2 linked regions of the Methylobacterium currus genome follow. The protein of the gene in region 1 interacts with the protein of each later gene in a pairwise test. Links are inferred from orthologs where the notes say so. Each region holds a gene or a part of one and is shown on either strand. Other genes may lie near its edges. The genes, in order: tpiA and pepT.

Region 1 (11,347 bases):
CTCCGGCAGGGTGCGGATGCGCTGGGCGACCCGGTCGGTGACCGCGATCGTGTCCTCCAGCCGTGCGCCCGGAGGCAGCTCGACCACCATCAGGGTGCGGGCCGCGTCCTCCTTGGGCAGGAAGCCGGCGGGCAGCAGGCTGGTGGACAGGATGGAGGCCGTGAACAGCGCGAGACCGACCACCAGGGTCACGTATTTGTGCCGCACCGACCACAGCACGACCCGGTTGTAGGTCCGCATCACCGGACCCTCGCGCTCCTCGTGGTGGCCGTGGTCGCGCAGGAAATAGGCCGCCATCATCGGGGTGATGAGACGGGCGACGAGCAGCGACATGAACACCGCGGCCGCGATGGTGAGGCCGAACTGCTTGAAGTACTGCCCGGCGATGCCGCCCATGAACGAGACGGGGGCGAAGATCGCGATCAGGGTCGCGGTGATGGCGATGACCGCGAGCCCGATCTCGTCGGCGCCCTCGATCGCCGCGCGATAGGGCGACTTGCCGAGCCGGACGTGGCGGACGATGTTCTCGATCTCCACGATCGCGTCGTCGACCAGGATGCCGGTGACGAGGGTGATGGCGAGCAGGCTCACCGCATTGAGCGAGAAGCCCATCGCGCTCATCGCCCAGAAGGTCGGGAAGACCGAGAGCGGCAGGGCCACCGCGGCGATCAGCGTCGCGCGCCAGTCGCGCAGGAACAGGAACACCACGAGCACCGCCAGCGCCGCACCCTCCATCAGGCTGTGCATGGCGGATTCGTAATTGCCGATGGTGTTGGTGACCGAGGAATCGATCCGGTCGAAGCGGACGCCCGGATACTCCTTGGCGAACTCCTCGATCTTCTTGGCCACCACCTCGCCGACCGAGGCGTCGCTGGCGCCGCTCGCCCGCGAGATCGCGAAGGCGACGACCGGCTCGCCGTTGAGACGGGCGAAGGTGCGGGGCTCCTCGGCCCCGTCATTCAGGGTCGCGAGGTCGTCGAGGCGCACCTTGCGCCCGCCCGGCAGCACGATCGAGGTCGCGGCGAGCGTCTCCAGGGTCGAGGAGGCGGCCAGCGTGCGGATCGACTGTTCCTGGCCGCCGACCTCGGCCCGGCCCCCGGCCATGTCGGCCGAGGTCAGGCGCAATTGCCGGTTCACGTCGGCGGCGGTGATGCCGAGCGCCAGGAGACGGTCGGGCTTGAGGGTCACCCGCACCTCGCGGGCGACGCCGCCGAGGCGCTCGACGCCGCCGACGCCGCGCAGGCCCTGGATCTGGCGCGCCACCACGTCGTCGACGAACCAGGACAGGTCCTCTGGCGTCATCGCGGGCGCCGAGGCGCCGTAGACCATGATCGGCAGGCCGGCGATCTCGACCCGGTTGATGATCGGCTCGTCGATCGTCCGGGGCAGGTTCATCCGGATCTTGGAGATCGCGTCCTTGACGTCGTTGACCGCCCGGTCGGTGTTGACCTCCAGGCGGAACTCGATCGTCGTGGCCGAGGTGCCCTCGGTGATCGCCGAGGTGATGTGCTTGACGCCCTTCACCCCGGCCACCGCGTCCTCGACCCATTTGGTGACCTGGGTCTGCAATTCGCTCGGCGCGGCGCCGGCCTGCGTCACCGTCACCGAGACGATCGGCACGTCGATATTGGGGAAGCGGGTGATCGGCAGGCTGCGGAAGCTCACGAGGCCGAGAAGCCCGAGCACCAGGAAGAGCACGATCGAGGGGATCGGCTTGCGGATCGCCCAGGCGGAAATGTTCAGGCGCATCGTTCGGGCCCGGTCAGGATTCTATCGGGAGCCGGGCGTCAGGGACGCCCGGAATCTGTCTGGAGCCGGGCGTCAGGGACGCCCGGCCTCGGCGGTGGCGGGCAGGGCGGGATAGATCGGGCGCACCCGGTCGCCGTCGCGCAGGAAGCTGCCGGCCCGGGCCACCACGGCCTCGCCGGCCTTGACCCCGTCGCGGGCCTCGATGAAGCCCTCGGCCGAGAGGCCGGTGCGGATCGCTCTCGCCTCGACCCGCTCGCCGGACACCACCAGCACGGTCGGGCCCGACGGCCCGTAGACCACCGAGGCGAGCGGCACCGCGACGCCGGTGCGCCGCGCCGCCTCGACCGCTCCGCGGGCGAAGGCGCCGATGCGCAGGCGCGGATCGGCATCGAGCTTGATCCGGACCTTGCCGAGCCGCGTCGCCCGGTCGATCTCCGGATAGACCACCCGGACCTTGCCGGAGACCGCCACCGGCCCGTCCGTCGTGTCGAGGTCGAGGCTCGCGGGCGCGCTGGCGCGGAGCCGTGCGAGGCCGGTCTCCGGCACCTCGCCCTCGAGCTCGATCTCGCCGCGGGCGATCAGGCGAAAGAGCGGCTCGGCGGAGGCGCTCGCCGTGGCGCCGACCCGGGCGGTGCGGCGGCTGACGATGCCGCCCTCCGGCGCGCGGATCTCGGTGCGGGCGAGCTTCAGGTCGAGCTCGCTGCGCTGCGCCCGCGCCTGGGCGAGGTCGGCCTGCGCGATGGCAAGCCCGTTGCGGGCGGCCGAGAGCCGGCCCTCGGCGGCCTTCGCGGCCGATTCGCGCTGCTCCATCACCGCCGCGGTGGCGTTGCCGGTCTTCATCAGCGACTGGGCGCGCTCCAGGGAGAGCGCCGCCTCGACCTGTGCGGCCTCGGCCTGCACGATGGTGCTGCGCGCCTGCGCCACCGCGCCTTCCGCCCGCGCGATGGCGGCGGCGTTCTGGGCGAGCTGGGTGTCGATCATCTCGCGCGAGAGCCGCGCCAGCACCGCGCCCTTGGCGACCCGGTCTCCCTCCTCCACCAGCAATTCGGTGATGCGGCAGCCCTCGATCTCCGGCGAGACCAGGATCTCGTCCCGCGGCACCAGGGTGCCGGTGACGACGGCGCGCTCGACGATCTCGCGCTCGGCGGCCACCGCCACCGTGACGGCGGGCGCAGGCGCGGTCGTGGCGACGGGACCGGCCGCGGGCGGGGTCTCGGCGGCCCCCGCAGGGACGGCGATGAGGAGGGCGACGAGGGCGGCCGGGACGCCGGCGTGGCGACGGGGGCGGGTCATCGGGCGGGTTCCGGATGGGACGGCAGAGTGGACGGCACGGTGCCGGTCGGATCGAAGCGGCCCTCGAGCGCCGCCCCGATCAGGGTCAGCATGGCGTCGATGATCGGGCCGGGGGCGAAATCGGGGGAAAGGGCGCGGCGGACCATGATCCCGTCGGCCATCACCAGGGCGAGGCGGGCCACGGCCTCCGGGTCGGCGCCGGGCGCGCGCGGCGCGGCGCGCTCCTGGAACTGGCGGTAGAGGTCGGACAGGCGAGCGGACATCTCGCGCTCGAAGTCCCGGCAGATCGCCGCCATGGCCGGGTTGCGGGTCGCCTCGGCCCACATCTCCAGGCACAAAACGGCCTTCTCGGCCGGCGCCTCGGCGAGGTGGCGGCGGGCAAGGTCGGCGAAGGCCTGCATCATCTCCGGATGCGCCTCGATGCCCGAAAAGTCCTCAGCCACCGCCGCGCGGTCGCGCTCGGCGAGGCCGGCCACGATCGCATCCTTCGACGGGAAGTAGCGGTAGAGGTTGCCCGGGCTCATGCCGGCCTCCGCCGCCACGTCGTTCATCGTGGCGCGGTGGAAGCCGTGGCGCACGAAGCAGGCCTCGGCCGCATCGAGGATGCGGCTGCGGCGCTCCTCGACCGAATCGAGGCGGGCGGGGTTCGGTTGGGATGGCACGCGGGGGAGACCCTGAGAATGAACGTTCATTCTCTACACCCAAAGGGTCCGTTCCTGCAACGTTCGATCCTGTGCAACCTCCTCCGATCGGCAGGCGTTAACGGTCAGGATATCAGTCTTCAGCGGGAGGACAGTTTTCATGGCCATCTTCCAGGTCAGGCAGGCCGCGACCGGTGCCATCCTCTGGACCGGCGGCGCCGAGAACGAGCAGCAGGCCCTCGACGCGATGGCACGCGAGGCGGGCTACGCCGATTTCTCGGCGATTCCGGAATCGTTGCGCGGGGCCGGCACCAAGGTAGACCGCCTGAACCTCGGGTGAGCCGGGACACGCGCCCGATCGGTCACCGATGAGAAGCCGGGATTCGCGTCCCGGCTTTTTTCATGCGCGAACAAGGGTCGTGCGGAATGGTTAAGGAATAGTTTCCCGGGTTTCTCGCCGGTGTTTCGGGCGAATTCGCGGCCCGTTCGATGGCGATCACGTCACGGGACTCGACCCGGATTCCCGTCTCCGGCATGCGCCGGGACGGTCGTGCGGATTCGCGTCAGCTCACCACCTTCGTCTCAGTGGCATTCCGAGGCCGCACCGCGGAACCCGGGATCCGTGACCGCTGATGGTGCAGGATAAACCCGGCGCGCGATCCGTCTTGTTCTCCATATGGCGACGGTCATGGACCCTGGGCTCTCGCCTTTCGGCGAGCCCAGGGTCCACGGAAGACAGGCCCGCATGGGGGCCGACTGATTGATTGCTGCCGACGAGCGGACTTTCAAGTAATCCGCCCAATGATCGCCTCCCGGGCGGCCCGCGAGCCGGAGAGCCGCTTCTTCGCGCGCTCCAGCACCGCCGGCGGAGCCTCGGCCGGAGTCCCGGCGCCGAAGGGCGGGGCGGGCGCATATTCGAGGGCGAGCTGAACCGTCTCCGCCTCCTCGCGGCCGAGGAGTTCGGCCACCACCGCGAGCCCGAAATCGATGCCCGAGGTCACGCCCCCGGCGGTGATCAGGTTGCCGTCGCGCACCACGCGGTCCTGGACCGGCACGGCGCCGAAGCGGGCGAGGAAGTCGTGCGCGTACCAGTGGGTGGTGGCCCGCCGTCCGGTGAGCAGCCCGGCCGCGCCGAGCACCAGGGCCCCGGTACAGACCGAGGTGAGGTAGCGGGCCTCCGCCGCGCGGGCGCGCACGAAGTCCAGCACCTCCTCGTCCTCGAGCAGCGCGTTGACCCCGCTGCCGCCGGGAATGCAGAGCACGTCGAGGGGAGGGCAGGTCTCGAAGGTCGCGGTCGGCACGAAGGGCAGCCCGGTCGCCGAGCGCAAGGGCTCGCCATCCTTCCAGATCAGGTGAACCGCGCTGTCCGGCACAGAGGCGAAGACCTCGTAGGGACCGGTGAGGTCGAGCTGCTGGACCTGCGGGAAGACGAGGATACCGAAGCTGAGCGACACGATGCGGGCCTCCCGTGTGGGCGGCAGGATCGTACGCCGAGGGGTAGGGTGCAAGGGGGCGGATGGAGGGCCGCCGATGGACATCGCGGGAGGACGCGGCGCTCGCCCTCTTTCCCGGCCCGGATGCGGTCATCGCCGTCGCAGCTTGCGACCGTCCCGGCCGGGATCACCCTCCCGCGCGGCCCCGCCCTCCTCCGCAAGGGGCCGCCTCGGCCGGCATGCGGGCGGCGCGATCGATCCTCCAGGGTCTCCTGCGCTTCCCGCTTGATCCGTGCGGAGCACGAGAGAGCGTGTTTCTCCCCCTTACACCCCGGAGAGGAGGAATGCGCCCGACTGTGCGGGTCGCCGTTCACGCGGATCGAGGACGGCTGCTTCGAGCGGAGCCTCGATCTGGTCCAGCGGCCTACCCGCGCCTACTGCCCCCGCCGCGCCTGCGCGGCGAACCGCACCGCCTCCTCCGCCGCCCGGAACAACGCCTTGGCCTTGTTGACGCATTCCTGCTGCTCGGAGGCCGGGTCGGAATCGTGCACGATGCCGGCGCCGGCCTGGACGTGCATGCGGCCGTCCTTGACGATGGCGGTGCGCAGGACGATGCAGGTGTCCATCTGGCCGTCGGCGCCGAAATAGCCGATGCAGCCGCCGTAGGGCCCGCGCTTCTCGCGCTCCAGCTCGTCGATGATCTGCATCGCCCGCACCTTCGGGGCGCCCGAGACCGTGCCGGCGGGGAAGCCCGCGGCGAGCGCCGAGAGGGCGTCGTGCCGGGGATCGAGGCGGCCCTCAACGTTCGACACGATGTGCATGACCTGGCTGTAGAACTCGAGGAAGAACGAATCCGTCACCTGCACGCTGCCGATCTCGGCGACGCGGCCGACATCGTTGCGGCCGAGATCGAGCAGCATCAGGTGCTCGGAGCGCTCCTTCGGGTCGGCCAGCAGCTCCTCGGCGAGCGCCCGGTCCTCCTCCGGCGTCGCGCCGCGGCGGCGGGTGCCGGCGATCGGCCGGATCGTCACCGCGCCGTCGCGCACCCGCACCAGGATCTCGGGCGAGGAGCAGACGATCTGGAAGTCGCCGAAATCGAGGTAGCACAGGAACGGCGCCGGGTTGACCCGGCGCAGGGATCGGTAGAGCGCCAGCGGGCTCAAGGTGAACGGCGCCTCGAAGCGCTGCGACAGCACCACCTGGAAGATGTCGCCGGCGGCGATGTACTCCTTGGCCCGGGCGACCATGCCGAGGAAGTCGTCGGGCGCGATGTTCGAGACCGGGGCGGGGGCGGGAATCTCGGTCGGGTTCTGCCGCGCCTCGACCGGCAGCGGGCCCTCCAGCGCGTCGGCGGCGCGCTCGAGCCGCGCCAGCGCGGCCTCGTAGGCGGCGCGCGCCGGCACACCGGCGACGGGGCGGATCGGCGCCACGAGGGCGATCTCGTCGCGCACCGCGTCGAAGATCACCATCACGGTCGGGCGGACCAGGATCGCGTCCGGCACCCCGATCGGATCGGGATGGGGCGCGTCGAGCCGCTCCATCTCCCGCACCATGTCGTAGCCGAGATAGCCGAACAGGCCGGCCGCCATCGGGGGCAGGCCGGGCTCGGGCGGGATCGCGCTCTCGGCGATCAGCGCCCGCAGGCTGTCGAGGGGCGCCGACTCTTCGGCTGAGAAGCGCGTGAGGTCGGGCGCGCCCGCGCGCTCGGCCCGGCCCTGGGTGCAGCGCCAGATCAGGTCGGGATCGAGCCCGATCATCGAGTAGCGGCCACGCACGGCGCCGCCCTCGACCGATTCGAGCAGGAAGGCGGCGCCCTCGCGCCCCGCCTTCAGCTTCAGGAAGGCGGCGACCGGCGTCTCGAGATCGGCCACCAGGGTGGCGCGCAGGAGGACCGGGCGGCCGGCCTCGTAGGCCGCGGCGGCGGCCTCCGGGGAGGGGGCGACCAGCACGGGATCAGTACTCGCCGCCGATGGCGCGGCGGAAGGCGCCCTCGTTGACCGAGACGCCGGCCTGCTTCTGCACGTCGGCGATGTACTGGGCCAGGATGTCGTCGGCGAGCGCCGTGCGGTACTGCCCCTCCACGGCGACCGCGCCCTGGGCGGTCGGCACGAAGGCCGGCACCGTGGCGCTCGTCACCCGGAACACCACCCGGGCCGTCCCCTCGCCCGAGGCCGTGCCCGACTTGGCGACCGGCGTCGCGAACAGGCGGGCGACGCTCTCGGTGGTGAGGCCATCGCGGCCACGGCCGCGGGCGATGTCGGTCGCGGTCCTGGCCTCCTGGCCGAGGGACTTCGCCACATCCTCGATCGCCTCGCCCTTGTCGAGCCGCTCGGTCGCCTCGCGGGCCTTGGCGGCGAGCCGGCGCGAGACCTCGTCGGCCTTCCACTGCGCCACCACGGCGTCGCGGACCTCCGCCAGCGGCTTGTCGTGGGCCGGGTCGATCTTGGTCACGTCGTACCAGACATAGCCGCCGGAGCGGGTGCGCAGGGCCTCGTTGTCGGCGCCCATGTCGCTGCGGACGATCGCCGCGAGGGTCGCGTCCTTGTCGGGGATCGCGTCGACCGGCTTGCCCTGCGGGTCGCGGCCCTGCGCGTCGACGGCCGGCACCGTGACGAGGGCGAGGCCCTGCTCGCGGGCGATGTCGGCCAGCGGCTTGGCGCCGGCGCGCTGGTCCTCGATCGCGTCGTGGACCTTCTCCAGCCCGTCCCGGGCCTTGTCGAGGGCGACCTCGGACCGGACCTCGCCCGCCACCTCCTCGAACGGCTTGCGGGCGCCGGGCTGCACGGCGGTCACCCGCAGGAGCACCGTGCCGAACCGGCCCTTGACCGGCTCGCTCACCGCGTTCGGCTCGGCCGCGAAGGCGGCCTCCGCGACGGCCGGGTCGAACAGCTCGGACTTGGCGAAGGTGCCGAGATCGAGCGCCTTGGCGTCGAGGCCGCGCTCCGTGGCGACCTGGTCGAAGGTGACCTCGTTGCTGCGGATGCGGGCGAGGGCCGCCGCCGCATCGGCGTCGTTCGGGAAGACGATCTGCTGGATCGACCGCTTCTCGGGCGTGCCGAAGCGGCTCCTCTCGGATTCGTAGCGGGCGCGGGCCTCGGCTTCCGGCACGGCGTCGGGCTTGGCCAGCGTCGCCGGATCGAGGACGAGCAGGTTGACGCTGCGATATTCGGGGGCCCGGAACGCGCTCTTGCGCTCGGTGTAGAAGGTGTTCACCTCCTCGTCGGTCGGGGCCGGGATCTCGCCCGCGGCCGAATCCGGCAGGGTGAAGTAGGACGCGGCCCGGCGCTCGGCGGTGTAGCGGTGGATCGCCTCGCGGGCGGCGAGCGGCACCGGCAATTCGGCGGTGATCGCGTCGGCGAGCTGGAGGCGGGCGGCCACCGCGCGCTGCTCCTGCACGAAGCCCTGCTCGGTCAGGCCGGCCTGGCGCAGCGTATCGCGGAAGGTGGCGACGTCGAAGGCGCCGTTCGGGCCCTTGAAGGCCGGCTCCTCCTGGATCAGCCGCACCACCGCGGAATCGGGGATGCGAAGCCCGAGGTCCTTCGTCTTCTGGTCGAGGGAGGCCTCGGTGATGAGCTGGGCGAGCACCTGCCGGTCGAGGCCGAGCGCCCGGGCCTGGTCCGGCGTGATCGGCCGGCGGCTCTGGCGCGACAGGCGCTGGAGCTGGTTCTGGTAGGCGGTGCGCAGGGCTTCGGCCGGGATCTGCGTGCTGCCGACGGTCGCGACCGCGTTGCTGCCGCCCCCGCGGAAGATGTCGCCAATGCCGAAGATGGCGAGGCCCGCGATCAGGAGGCCGAACACCACCGTGACCACGATCTTGCCGAGCCAGCTCTGGCTGGCGGCGCGGAACCCCTGGAGCATCGCGATCCTCGAAGAAACCCGTCTAAGACATCCTGCGGGCGCCTCCCGCGGGGGGACGCCCGGATCCGGCCGCGATACCGCATAAGCGCCGCAAGGCAAAGAGCGGCGCCCCCGCCGTTTGCCGCCCGGTGGCGGACCTGTTACCCGGCAACGCTTGTCCGAGATCGCCTGTCCGGGATCGCTTGTTCAAGATCGGGGGAGACACATGACGACCGAACGGCCGCGCCCGCTGGTGGCGGGCAACTGGAAGATGAACGGCCTCCGGGCCTCGCTGGCGGTGGCCGAGGCCGTCCGCGACGGCCTCGATGCGGGGTTGGCGCAGCGGATCGACGTGCTGGTCTGCCCGCCCGCGACCCTGGTCGGCGCGGCGGCCGCGGCGCTGAAGGGCTCGGCCGTGCAGGTCGGCGGCCAGGACGTGCATGACGAGGCCAGCGGCGCCTATACGGGCGACGTCTCGGCCGAGATGCTGGCCGATCTCGGCGCCACCTACACGATCGTCGGCCATTCCGAGCGCCGGGCCCGTCACCACGAGAGCGACGCCGAGATCCGTGCCAAGGCGCTCGCCGCCCGCCGCGCCGGGCTGAAGGCGATCATCTGCGTCGGCGAGACCCGCGCGGAGCGCGAGGCCGGCCGGACCCTGGAGGTCGTGCGCGGCCAGCTCGCCGGCTCGCTGCCCGACGGCGCCACCGCGGCCGACACGGTGATCGCCTACGAGCCGGTCTGGGCGATCGGCACCGGGCTGACCCCGACGGTGGACGACGTCGCCGCGGTGCACGCCCTGATCCGGCAGGAGCTCGCGAGCCGGCTCGGTGCCGAGGGGGCCAAGGTGCGGATCCTCTATGGCGGTTCGGTGAAGCCGTCGAACGCCGCCGAGCTGATGGGCGTCGCCAATGTCGACGGGGCGCTGGTCGGCGGGGCGAGCCTGAAGGCCGAGGATTTCCTCGGCATCGCGGCGGCGTATCGCTAAGCCGATTTCGCCAAGGCGGTTGCCGGGTTCGCGATGCAAGTCCGCGACAAGGCAAGAACTTCGGCAGGCCTGCGTTGTGGCAAGCCTGCCGAGGGCGCCGCCCGGTCCCGTCGCGATCTGACAAGGCCCCCGGCCACATCCCCGGGGAGCGCCTGAGCGGGATCGTCAGCTCTCCTCCGCCTCCAGGCCGACCGGGGGACCCGGGCGGGTGGCGCCCGCGATGATCGCCTCCCAGGTCTTGCCCCGGGCCCGCAGGAAGTCGATCGAGGGGCCGTCCGGGTTGCCGTAGACCCGGATCGTCCGCGCGGCGATGCGGCTGCGGTACGGCTCCGGCGTCAGGCTCTTGTAATGGACGGCGAGGCGCCGCCTCTCGGCGTGCACGTCCCGGGCGATGGCTTCGGGCGACAGGCCCTCGCGCCTCAGGGCGGCGGCGCGCTCGGCCAGGCCACGCACCGCGGCCTCGTAGCGGTCGCGCAGGCTCATCCGCCGGCGCCCGCGGCGAGCGGCGCGTCGCAGGACCGTGCCGCCGCCCAGGCCACGGCGAAGCCCGGATGGACGACGAAATCCACCCCCTCCCGCCGGTACCAGCCGTTCACCGCCGGCAGGTGGCCTCGTCCGTGGACGGCGATCGTCACGAGGCTCAGGATGGTCGCGGGACCATCCGCCGGGCCGTGCGCCCGCAGCGCGGCCGGACTCATCGTGCCCTGCGCCGCGAAGGCATCGATCAGCGCGAGGGAGCGATTCTCCGGGACCACCCGCGCCCGGACCCGGATCTGCCGGCGCGCCCGATAGGCCGCCGCTGCCCAGTCCATTCTGAGTCCCGCCTCCCCGATGTCTCGCACCCGGGAGCATCGGCGGCCCGGGGGCGATGTCAAGGTCCCGCGCCGGCGCAGCCGCGCAATCCCTGGCGCCTCACCCGGCGACGAGGCCCGCCCCGGCGGCGGGCGGCAGGGGCACGCCCGGCGGGGACCACGCCATCGCGTAATGCGGCGGGCGCACCGCCGTGACCCGGAAGCCCAGGCGCTCGTACAGGGCCCGCCCGTCCGTGGCGCCGACCATCGGGGTGGACAGGGTGATCGGCAGGCGCACCCGTTCGGCCGCCGCCTGCAGGCTGCGGACGAGATCGGTGCCGATGCCCTTGCCGCGGGCCGCGGCCGCGACCTGAAGCTCGGAGAGGCGCCAATCGGCCCGGCCGAGATCGATGACGACGCGGCCGACCGCCTGCCCGGTCCGCTCGAGGATGAAGTCGAGATGCTCGGGATACGCCGTCTCCAGCCCCGCCCGCAGAGCCGCGTATTGCTGCTCGTAGAGCGCCTGGAGCATGTCGCGGTCGTCCCCCGCCAGGGAGAGCCAGGGTCGCGATTCCACGAAGAGCTGGAGCAGGAAGGCCTGGTCGGACGGGCGGG
Region 2 (11,476 bases), 1.7 Mb from region 1 along the record:
GGTGATGGGCGTGGCCCAGGCCGAGGTCGATCGCCGCCAGGTCGATCTCGCCAAGGCGCATGCCGCGACGCTGGCGGCGACGGCCAGGGTCGACCTCTACGCGGCACAGTACGCCCGCCTCGCCCCCGAGCCCGGGGCGCCGGCCGGGACCAGCGCCATCGTGTCGCCGATCGACGGCGTGGTGACGGCGAGCGGAATCACCCTCGGCGAGGTGGTCGATACCAGTCGCGATGCCTTCACGGTGGCCGATCCGTCCCGGATCCAGGTGCTGGCGAACCTCTATGGCCGCGACATCGCGGCGGTGAAGGCGGGCGATGCCGCCACCATCCGGGCGCCGGTGCCCGACCACCCCACCTTCGAGGGCCGGGTCCGCTCGGTCAACGCCGCGATCGATCCCGCCACCAACACCGCTCCGGCCCGCATCGAGGTCGCCAACCCGAAGGGCTCCTTGCGCGCCAACATGTTCGTCTCTGTGGAGATCTCCGCCGATCTCGGGCGCGAGGGCACGACGCTCCCGGCTAGCGCCGTGCAGCAGACCGAGGACGGACCGGTGGCCTTCGTGCGCACGGCCGACGACCGGTTCGAGAAGCGGATCCTCACCCTCGGGGTGCAGCGGGCCGACTGGGTCGAGGTGACGGAGGGGGTTGCGCCCGGCGAGACGGTGGCGACGCAAGGCAGCTTCGGCCTCAAGGCGATCCTGCTGCGCAGCCTCCTCGGCGCGACGGATTGAGGGTGTCATGACGGCCTGGTTCGCCCTCCTGATCCGCCGCCGCTGGCTCGTGCTGGCGGTGGCGCTGGCGGCGGCCGCCGGCGGCCTCGTCAACCTGCGCGGCCTGTCGATCGACGCGGTGCCGGACATCTCGCCCAAGCAGGTGATGATCCTGACGCTCTCGCCCGGGCTCGGGCCGCTCGAGGTCGAGCGCCTGGTGAGCTTCCCCGTGGAGAGCGCGATGGCGGGTGCGCCGGGACTCGCCGGCATCCGCTCGACCTCGCGCTTCGGCGTCTCGGCGGTCTACGTCACCTTCGACGAGGCGATGCCGGTCACCGAGGCAAGGGCCCAGGTGTTCCAGCGCCTGCCCCAGGCCAAGGCGATGATGCCCGCCGGCATCGGCGACCCGCAGATGGGGCCGATGGCGACGGGCCTCGGCGAGATCTACCAGTTCGAGCTGCGCGGGCCGGCCACCTCGCCGATGGAGCTCAAGCGCCTCCTGCAATGGACGATCGCGCCGCGGCTCAAGCTCACCCCCGGCATCGCCGACGTGAACATCTATGGCGGCCAGCTGCCGACCTACGAGGTCCGGGTCTCGGCCGAGAGCCTGCAGCGCTATGGGGTGACGCTCGGCCAGGTCTACACGGCGCTGTCCGAGAACAACCTCGCCCGGGGCGGCGCGTATCTCGAGCACAACGACCAGCAGGAGGTGATCCGCGGCCTCGGGCTGGCGACGGGCCCGGAGGACATCGCCCGGATCGTGGTGGCGACCAATCCCGGCGGCGTGCCGGTGACGGTCGCGAGCCTCGGCGAGGTGGTGGAGGCGCCGAAGGTCCGCCTCGGGGCGGTGAGCCGCGACGCCGCCGGCGAGACGGTGGTCGGCATCGCCATGATGCAGCAGGGCGAGAATGCCAGCGCCGTCGTCGAGCGGGTGAAGGCGACGATCGAGGAGCTGCGCCCGCTCCTGCCCCCCGGCATCGCGATCGTGCCCTATTACGACCGCTCCGCACTGGTCGAGCGCACGATCCGTACCGTGGCGCACAACCTCGTCGAGGGGGCGGTGCTGGTGATCGTGGTGCTGCTCCTGCTGCTGGGCAACCTGCGGGCCGGGCTGGTGGTGGCGGCCGCGATCCCGCTCTCGATGCTGCTCGCCTTCGCGGGCATGCGGGTTCTCGGCCTGTCGGGCAACCTGATGAGCTTAGGGGCCATCGATTTCGGCCTCATCGTCGACGGCGCGGTGGTGATGATCGAGACCATCCTGCGCGCCCGCGGCGAGCACCCGGAGCGCCCGGCCCACGCCGTCATCCGCGACGCCGCGGCGGATGTGGCGAAGCCCGTGATGGTCGCGGTGGCGATCATCATCCTGGTCTACCTGCCGGTGCTGGCGCTGGAGGGCGTGGCCGGCAAGATGTTCCGGCCGATGGCGCTCACCGTGATCCTGGCGCTGGCCGGCTCGCTCCTCCTCACCCTGACCCTGATGCCGGCGCTCGCCGCCCTGGTCCTGTCGGGGCGCGGGATCGGCGAGCGCGAGACCCGCCTCGTCCACGGGATGCGGCGCGTCTACACGCCCGTCCTGCTCGTCGCCGAGCGGCGGGCCGGGACCACGGTCCTCGTCACGCTGGCGCTGTTTGCCGGCAGCTGTGTCCTCGCCACCCGGCTCGGCGGCGAGTTCCTGCCGAAGCTCTCCGAGGGCTCGGTCGTCGTCACATCGGAGAAGCTGCCGGGCATCAACCTCGACGCCTCGCTCAAGACGATGCGGCGGATCGAGGCGGTGCTGAAGTCGTTCCCGGAGGTCAAGCGGGTGGTCTCGCTCACCGGCAGCGCCGAGATCCCGACCGACCCGATGGGCGTCGAATCGACCGACAGCTTCGTCACGCTCGCCGAGCCCAAGACCTGGACCACCGCCCAGACGCAGGACGGCCTCGTCGCGGCGTTCGGCGAGCGCCTGCGCCAGGAGGTGCCGGGCGTCGCCTACGCGTTCTCGCAGCCGATCCAGATGCGCATGGACGACCTGCTGGAAGGCGTGCGCGGCGACGTGGCGATCAGCCTCTACGGCGACGACCTCGCCGTCCTGAAGGACAAGGCCGATGCCATCGTGCGGGCGGTCTCCGGCGTGCCGGGCGCGAGCGACGTGAAGGCCGAGGCCCAGGCCGGCATGCCGGCCCTGTCGATCCGGGTCGACCGGGCGGCGGCCTCCCGCTACGGGGTCAGCGCCAGCGACGTCCTCGACGTCGTCGAGGCGATCGGCGGCCGGCCTTCGGGCTCGGTCTACCGCGACGACAACGCCATCACCGACATCGTGGTGCGGCTCTCCGGTCCCGACCGCGCCGATCTCGAGCGGGTGCGCGCCCTGCCGGTGGGGCGGGGCAAGACCACCGTGCCGCTCTCCCTCGTCGCCTCGGTCGAGGTCGCGACCGGCCCGGCCCAGATCAGCCGCGAGCGGCTGCAGCGCCGCATCTCGGTCCAGGCCAACGTGCGCGGACGCGACGTGCAGAGCTTCGTCATTGACGCGCAAGGAGCCGTGAAGGCGCAGGTGAGCCTGCCGCCGCGCTACTCGCTGGTCTGGAGCGGCCAGTTCCAGAACCTGCAGGAGGCGACCGCCCGGCTCGCCGTGGTGGTGCCGGCGGCGCTCGCGGCGATCCTGGTGCTGCTGGTGGTGCTGTTCTCCGACATCCGGGTGGCGGGCCTGATCTTCCTCAACGTGCCGGTGGCGGCGACCGGGGGCATCCTGGCGCTCTATGCCCGCGGCCTGCCGTTCTCGGTCTCGGCGGCGATCGGCTTCATCGCCACCTTCGGCATCGCGGTGCTGAACGGCGTGGTGCTGATGAGCACCCTGCGCGACCTCGAACGCGCCGGCCTCTCCCCGCGCGAGGCCGCGACCGAGGCGGCGGAGCGCCGCCTGCGCCCGGTCATGACGACGGCCCTCGTGGCGACGCTCGGCTTCCTGCCGATGGCGCTCTCGACCAGCGCCGGCGCCGAGGTGCAGCGCCCGCTCGCCACCGTGGTCATCGGCGGGCTCGTCACGGCGACGCTGCTGACGCTGGTGGTGCTGCCGGCCCTGTACCCGTACGTGGCGCGGCTGCGCTGGCCGTTCGGAGGTTCGGGGCCGTCCGACGAAGACGAGGCGCGGGCTCCCCCTCTCCCCGCGGGCGGGGAGAGGACTTCACCCCCCTTGTCGGGGACGAAGTGAGCGCAGTCGAAGCCGGTGCGAGGGTGAGGGGGTCTCGACGCGTGAGGCTTCTCCGGAAACACCCCCTCACCCTCGCCCTGCGGGCTTCCTGAGCCCCGATCGGAGCTCAGGCCCCTCCCCGCCCGCGGGGAGAGGAGAGGTTCCGCGCCCCTCCTTGCCGACCAGCCCCGCATGTCCTGGGAGCGGACCAGCCGTGACCCGTTCCCCGCAGAACCGGCGCGACTCCGCACCCGAACCGCTCTACTTTCCCGCCCGCATCGGAGAAGCGCAGGATGATCCAGCTCTTTGCCTGGGACACGCCGAACGGCCGCAAGATCAGCGTCGCGCTGGAGGAGATGGGGCTGACCTACCGGGTCGAGCCGGTGGACATCACCAAGGGGCGGCAGTTCGAGCCGGACTTCCTCGCCATCAGCCCGAACAACCGCATTCCGGCGATCGTCGATTCGGAAGGTCCCGACGGGGCGCCGATCTCGGTGTTCGAATCCGGTGCGATCCTGGTCTACCTCGCCGAGAAGACCGGGCGCTTCCTGCCGGCGAGCGGGCGCGGCCGGGTCCAGGCGATGGAGTGGCTGATGTGGCAGATGGGCGGCTTCGGGCCGATGCCGGGCCAGGTCCACCACTTCCTGACGGTCGACGAGACGGACCGCGCCTACGGGCTCGAGCGCTACCAGAAGGAGACGCGCCGGCTCTACGGCGTGCTCGACAGGCGCCTGGCCGAGGGGGACTTCGTCGCCGGCGACCTCTCGATCGCGGATTTCGCCATCCTGGCCTGGGCCTGGCGCCACGCCCGGCACCGGGTCGACCTCGCCGATTACCCGAACGTGAAGCGCTGGTACGATGCGCTGATGGCACGGCCCGCGGTGCAGCGGGGCTTCTCCGTGGCGCTGAGCTGATGAGGGGATCCGACGACATGGTGGACGAGACCGGCCTCCGGGCCCAGTTGGTCGAGCGCTTCGTCCGCTACCTCGCGGTGGCGAGCCAGAGCGACGCCCGGGCCACCACCCTGCCGAGCACGCCGGGCCAGCGCGCCCTCGCCGAATTGCTGGCCGGAGAGCTTCGCGACCTCGGCCTGTCCGACGTGGTGCTCGACGAGCGCGCGATCCTGACGGCGCGCAAGGCCGGCACCCGGCCCGGCGCCCCGCCGATCGGCTTCATCGCCCATCTCGACACCGTCGATGTCGGGCTTTCGGCCGAGATCCACCCGCAGGTGCTGCGCTTCGACGGCCAGGATCTCTGCCTCAATCGCGACCAGGACATCTGGCTGCGGGTCGCCGAGCATCCGGAGATCGCCCCTTACGCCGGCGAGGAGGTGATCGTCGGCGACGGGACCAGCGTGCTCGGGGCCGACAACAAGGCGGCGATCGCCGTGCTGATGACCCTGCTCGCGACCCTGACGCCGGAGGATCCGCACGGCGACATCTGGGTCGCCTTCGTGCCCGACGAGGAGATCGGCCTGCGCGGCGCCAAGGCGCTCGACCTCGCGCGCTTCGCGTGTGACTTCGCCTACACGATCGATGCCTGCGCGCTGGGCGAGGTGGTGATCGAGACCTTCAACGCGGCCGGCGCCGAGATCGTGTTCACGGGCGTGAGCGCCCATCCGATGTCGGCCAAGGGCGTGATGGTGAACCCGATCCTGATGGCGCACGACTTCATCAGCCGGTTCGACCGGGCCGAGACGCCGGAGAACACGGACGGGCGCGAGGGCTACATCTGGTTCAACGGCCTCCAGGCCCATTCCGGCGAGGCCCGCCTGCAGGCGATGGTCCGCGACTTCGATCGTGACCGCTTCGCCGCCCGCAAGGCGCGCCTGCACGCGGCGACGGAGGAGATCGCCGCCCTCTACCCGACCGGCCGGGTCGAGTGCCGGATCACCGACACCTACGGCAACATCCACGACAGCCTCGGCGACGACCGCCGGCCGGTCGATCTCCTGTTCGCCGCGCTGAAGGCTGAGGGCATCACGCCGAAGCAGATCCCGATGCGCGGGGGCACCGACGGCGCGGCCCTCTCGGCCCGCGGCCTGCCGACGCCGAACTACTTCACCGGCGCCCACAACTTCCACTCGCGGTTCGAGTTCTTGCCGGTGTCGGCCTTCGCGGCCTCGTGGCGGGTGACGCGGCGGATCTGTCAGTTGGCAGCGGATTAGGTCACCGCGCCGCTGGCGCGAAGAGCCCCAGGAACAGCGGCCGGGCATAGAGGTCGGCCGCATTGTCCGGCGTGACGCCCGGCACCCAGGCCGGCAGCTCGGCGGCGGCGTTCACCATGCTGGAGACGAGCTGGGCGGCGATGCCGGCATCGTGCGGCCGCACCGAGCCGTCGACCATGCCGTCGACGAGGCAGAAGCCGAAGCGCTCGGTCAGCCGGTTCATGGTGCGCCGCGTCTCGGTGCGCAGGGCCTCCGGCAGGGCGCTGAAGGCGGTGACGCGCAGGAGCGGCCCGCCGGGCCCGAGCTGGCTGCGCACCAGCGTCGCCGAGGCGGTGCAGATTCGGTCCCAGCCGCTGCCGCCGTTTGCATCCGCCGCGTCCTGCACCGCCCGGATCTGCGCGAAGCTGCGGGCGAAGCAATTGGCGACGAGGTCGTCCTTGTTGTCGTTGTGGTGGTAGAACGACCCCTTGGTGACCTTGAGGAGGCCGGAGATCTTCTCCACCGAGGCGCCGCGATAGCCCTGCTGGTTGATGAGGATGGTGGCGGCACGGAGGAACGCCTCCGGCGAGACCTCGCTCTCCTCCGGCGGCGCCTGTTCGGGCAGGAGGACCGGGCGCCACTCCGAGCCCGGGGCCGCGAGGCCGCTCGTGAGGAGGTCGGCCATGCGGACGCCGGCCCGGGCATAGTCCCGCGGCTCGTAGCGGTGGATCCACAGCCGGGTCGAGTGGATCACCGAGAGCAGCAGGTGGGTGCGGGCGTTGCGGTCCTGCCGGTCGAGGCCGTCGTCGTCGAACAGGCCGCGCAGGCGGCGGAAGAGCGCGTTGTAGGCGGAGAAGACGCTCTCGGCCTGGGGGGCGGGGAGCGCCCGCACGTCGTTGAGCACGGCGATGTCCGGTTCCTCGCCCGCCGCCATCGCGGCCCGGTGGGCGACCGCGAGGTCGAGGAGCCGGGCGAGCCGCGCCGGCCCGTCGGGCGCCGCCTCGGCCCGGGCCACCAGCCCGTCGAGCACCCCGATCGTGTGCAGGAAGCAGGCCGCCGCCAGATCCTCCTTGCGACGGTAATAGTAGGTCACGCTGTTCGTCATCAGCCCGACGCTGCGGGCGACGTCGGCGAGCGTCGTGCCCTTCACGCCGGCCTCGTTGATCAGGGCGGCGGCGGCGTGGAGGATCGCGTCGCGCTTCTGGGCGTAGCGCCGGGTCTGGCGCGGCGCCGCGTCGGGGGCGGGCACGGTCTCGGGATCGAGGCTGCGGGGCATCGGGGGATTGAGCACTGTCACGGCTCCCCTGACAAGCCGGTGATTACGCACCCATGCCGTAATGCTCCCGGTACCAGGCGACGAAGGCCGGGATGCCCGCCTCCAGCGGCGTCGCCGGCACGTAGCCGACGAGGTCGCGCAGGAGGTCGGTGCTCGCCTCGGTCCGCTCGACGTCGCCGGGTGGCAAATCGCGCAGGTGGCGCCGCGCCGTCCGGCCGAGGGCCTGTTCCAGGGCGTCGAGCATCGCCGCGACGCTCACCGGCCGGCCGCCGCCGATATTGACCATCCGGTAGGGCGCGACCGGGCTCAGGGTATCGGCCGCCGAGACGCCTCCCGAGCCGGGCGGGGGAGGGGGGGCGTCGATCAGCCGAGAGATGCTCTCGACGAGATCGTCGATATAGGTGAAGTCCCGCACCGCCCGGCCGTGGTCGTAGACCTCGATCGGCTCGCCGGCCAGGATCTTTCGGGTGAACAGGAACAACGCCATGTCGGGCCGGCCCCACGGCCCGTAGACGGTGAAGAACCGGAACGCGGTGGTGGGGATCTTCCAGAGGTGGGCGTAGGAATGCGCCATCGCCTCGCCGGCGATCTTCGAGGCGGCGTAGATGGTGAGCGGCCACACCGCCCGGTCGGTCTCGCGGAACGGCACCGTCCGGTTGCCGCCATAGGCCGAGGAGGTCGAGGCGAAGAGCAGGTGGCGCACCGGATGCGCCCGGCAGCCCTCCAGCACCTGGAAGGTGCCCACCACGTTGCCGGAGACGTAGGCCTCCGGGTGCTCCAGGCTGTAGCGCACCCCTGCCTGGGCGGCGAGATGCACCACCATCTCCGGCCGCGCCTCGGCCATCAGCGCCATGAAGGCGCCGGGCTCCTCCAGCAGGAAGGCGTGCGACGAGAAGCCGGGCAGGCGCTCGAGCTGCGCCAGCCGGGCCCGCTTCAGGGCGACGTCGTAGTAGTCGGTCAGCCCGTCGACCCCCACCACCTCGTGGCCGGCCCGGAGCAGGCGCCGGGCGAGGTGGAAGCCGATGAAGCCGGCCGTGCCTGTCACGAGGAAGCGCATGGCGGGTCCCTGGCGCGGGCCTGAACGTGCCCGCCCCGGGCGGTTACACCGATGGGGGGCGGGTTGCCAGCCCGGTCGCGCCTCGGAACGGATCCCTCAGAAGACCTGCCGCAAGCCCCAGTACAGGACACCCGCCAGCGTGATCGCCGCCGGCAGGGTCAGGATCCAGGCGAGCGCCAGGTTGCGCACGGTCGTCCTCTGCAGGCCGGTGCCGTTGGCCCACATCGTGCCGGCGACGCCGCTCGACAGGATGTGGGTGGTCGAGACCGGCATCCCGTAGGCCTCGGCGAGGCCGATCGTGCCGGCGGCGACCGCCTCGGCGGAGGCGCCCTGCGCGTAGGTGAGGTGCTGCTTGCCGATTCGCTCGCCGACCGTGACGACGATCCGCTTCCAGCCCACCATCGTGCCGAGGCCGAGCGCGAGGGCGACCACGACCTTGACCCAGGTCGGGATGATGCGGGTGCCGTCGTCGAGGGTGCGCTGGTAGTCCTTGAGGGTCTTCTGCTCGGCGTCGGAGAAGGGCGAATGCTCGCCGGTGAGGAGCCGCACCGCGTCGCTGGCGAGATACATGTCGTTGCGCAGGTTCTGCGTCGCCTCCGCCGGCACGTGCCGGATGGCGCCGTAGTTCTTCACCTCGGCGGCGATGTCGTCCGCGAGCCCGGCGAGCGCCGCGACGGCCTCCGGCGCGGCGAGGGCTTTGGCCGGCGCCTCCGCCTTCAAGGTCTCCCCGATCTTGGCCCGGGCGCCGGCGGCGTCGGGCACGGCGGCGGAGCCGGCGTGGTCGCGAAACACCCGGCTCGCGGCTTGTGAGCCCTGCACGAAGGCGGGCGTGCTCGAATCCGGCATGGTGCGGTTGAGCGCGTAGGCCGTGGGGGCGGCGCCGATCAGGATCAGCATGATCAGGCCCATGCCCTTCTGGCCGTCATTGCCCCCATGGGCGAAGGACACGCCGGTGCAGGTCAGGATCAGGAGGCCCCGGATCCAGAGCGGCGGCGGCGCATCGCCCTCGGGCGCGCGGTAGAGGTCGGGCCGTCGCACCTTGAGCACGAGGAGCAGGAGGGCGGCGCAGACGAAGCCGACGATCGGGCTGAACAGCAGCGACTCGAGGACGTTGGCCGCCTGTCCCCAGGCCACGCCCGAGGCGGCGTGGCCCGGCGCCATCAGCTGGTTGGCGAGGCCGACGCCGATCACCGAGCCGATCAGCGCGTGCGAGGAGGAGTTCGGCAGGCCAAGCGCCCAGGTGCCGAGGTTCCACACGATCGCCGCGAGCAGGAGCGCGAAGATCATCGCATAGCCGGCGCCTGAGCCGACCTGAAGGATCAGCTCCACCGGCAGCAGCGTCACGACGCTGTAGGCCACCGCCCCGGTCGAGGCCATGACGCCGAGGAAGTTGAACGCGCCCGACCAGATCACCGCGGCGAGGGGCGGCATCGAATGGGTGTAGATCACGGTCGCCACCGCGTTGGCGGTGTCGTGGAAGCCGTTCACGAACTCGAAGGCGAGGGCGATGAGGAGGGCGAGGCCGAGCAGCGCGAAGGCCCCGAGGGCCAGCGGCGGCTGGCCGGCCTCCTGCATGTCGGCGACGAGGTTGTAGCCTCCATAGGCGAGCCCGGCGGCCAGCACCGCCAGGAAGCCGATCGTCGCCACCGGGTGCACGCCGTGGTCGAGGCGAGGACCGGAGCGGGCGTGACCATGCGCCGCGCCGGTGCGATCGGGGGCGAGGGCGGCATCGGACATGCTGGACTCGGGGCACACTCGTGGCGTCACGGATCCAGCAAGGATAAGGCGCCCAGATGGCAAGTCGATGACGCCGCAGGGGATGGGCCGGAGCCGCCGCGGACACGTCCGGGCTGTCGAAAACCACACGTAAATGCTTAGGGGGCTTGCGTTCTGCGAGACGCAACCCCAAATTCATACGATCACCGCTGCCCCTGCGACGCGTGTGCGCACGGGTCCCAAGGGCCGCGGATCTCATGGGTGGAGAATCCGGTGACGGACCTGCCCTCCACGAACCGGCCCGGTGCCCTTCTGGTCGAGGGTGACGGAAGGCCAGCGAGTCAGTACCCGATGAACCAGCTCGTGCGCATGTCGCATATCGTGACCGCAGACGCCGTCGAGGAGCCCTCCCCGAGCCTCCGGGTTCCGTTCGCCCAGTCGGGCGCCTTCGTCTGCAAATTCATCATCGGCGAACCCAACGACCGTGCGGTCTGCTGCGGTGCGCCGGTGCAGGACGGCAAGAGCTGGTGCGCCTTCCACCGCCGGATCGTCTTCGAGCCGACCCGGCCGGGGCGGCTGCGATAGCAGAGACCGGCCGGGACCGCTACCCCGTCCCGCGTCGTTTTTCTCCCGCCCTTCTCAGGCAGCCCGACCGTAGATCGGGAAGGCCTCCTGCCGGCCGCGCAGCGGCTGGCGGCTGACCTCGCGCCATTCCGCGCCGGAGACGCGCGCCGCATCGAGCGCGGCCTGCGACACCAGCGTGGTGGTGCCGAAGGTCTTGGTCGCCTGTTCGAGCCGGGCCGCGACGTTGACCGCGTCGCCGAGCACGGTGAATTCGAGCCGGTCGTCGTCGCCGACCACGCCGACGAACACCTCGCCGCAATGCACCCCGATGCCGATCCGCACCGGGGCTTCGCGCTGGCCCGCATTCCACTCGGCCACCAGCCCCTCCAGCCGTCCCGCGAAGGCGATGGCCTGGGCGGCGGCGTCCGCCCGCGCCTCCGGCACGCCGAACACCACCAGGGCGCCGTCGCCCATGAACTTGTCGATCACGCCCCCGGTCTCCCGGGCGGCCTGGGCGACGCAGCGCCGGAACCCCGTCACCAGGAGGGCCACCGTCTCGGGATCGGCCCGCTCGGCGATCGCGGTGGATCCGCGCATGTCCACGAAGGCGATGGCCGCGTGGCGCCGCTCGCCGAGCCGCAGGCCGCCGCCCCGCTCCAGTCCGCCGCGCTCGAGGAGGGGCGCCAGCTCCGCCGGCAGGAAGCGCGACAGGGCCGCCCGCCGCGCCGTCTCGCGTAAGGCGAGGACCGCGAGCAGCGCCATGATGCCGACCGACACGACGCTGCCGATTCCGACCAAGGCCTCGATCCGGTGGGCGTGCCGCTGGTAGCCCACCAGCA

What was found.
Region 2: the proteins of tpiA (region 1) and pepT interact in binary tests that used the Escherichia coli proteins (3 or more experiments, as listed by UniProt). The link is inferred for Methylobacterium currus from one-to-one orthologs.

The regions. Positions count from the first base shown.
Region 1 is NZ_CP028843.1:848,024-859,370, forward strand. What follows is about bases 8,277-11,060. They hold tpiA (triose-phosphate isomerase), read left to right. Parts: upstream 8,277-9,179; coding sequence 9,180-9,941; downstream 9,942-11,060. Other genes in these bases: DA075_RS03885 (peptidylprolyl isomerase), read right to left, coding at 8,277-8,974; DA075_RS03895 (cell wall-binding protein), read right to left, coding at 10,107-10,424; DA075_RS03900 (hypothetical protein), read right to left, coding at 10,421-10,753; DA075_RS03905 (GNAT family N-acetyltransferase), read right to left, coding at 10,854-11,060. In the rest of the region: DA075_RS03855 (efflux RND transporter permease subunit), read right to left, coding at 1-1,749; DA075_RS03860 (efflux RND transporter periplasmic adaptor subunit), read right to left, coding at 1,822-3,042; DA075_RS03865 (TetR/AcrR family transcriptional regulator), read right to left, coding at 3,039-3,704; DA075_RS03870 (hypothetical protein), read left to right, coding at 3,844-4,023; DA075_RS03875 (DJ-1/PfpI family protein), read right to left, coding at 4,469-5,137; trpE (anthranilate synthase component I), read right to left, coding at 5,551-7,065; more of DA075_RS03885, read right to left, coding at 7,070-8,276; more of DA075_RS03905, read right to left, coding at 11,061-11,347. UniProt on the Escherichia coli protein: Involved in the gluconeogenesis. Catalyzes stereospecifically the conversion of dihydroxyacetone phosphate (DHAP) to D-glyceraldehyde-3-phosphate (G3P).
Region 2 is NZ_CP028843.1:2,556,815-2,568,290, reverse strand. What follows is about bases 4,015-6,927. They hold pepT (peptidase T), read left to right. Parts: upstream 4,015-4,809; coding sequence 4,810-6,045; downstream 6,046-6,927. Other genes in these bases: DA075_RS12150 (TetR/AcrR family transcriptional regulator), read right to left, coding at 6,047-6,927; DA075_RS12160 (glutathione S-transferase family protein), read left to right, coding at 4,172-4,792. Also shown: DA075_RS12170 (efflux RND transporter periplasmic adaptor subunit), read left to right, coding at 1-730; DA075_RS12165 (efflux RND transporter permease subunit), read left to right, coding at 738-3,899; more of DA075_RS12150, read right to left, coding at 6,928-7,315; DA075_RS12145 (NAD-dependent epimerase/dehydratase family protein), read right to left, coding at 7,344-8,357; DA075_RS12140 (inorganic phosphate transporter), read right to left, coding at 8,454-10,094; DA075_RS12135 (GcrA family cell cycle regulator), read left to right, coding at 10,425-10,658; DA075_RS12130 (CHASE3 domain-containing protein), read right to left, coding at 10,713-11,476. UniProt on the Escherichia coli protein: Cleaves the N-terminal amino acid of tripeptides.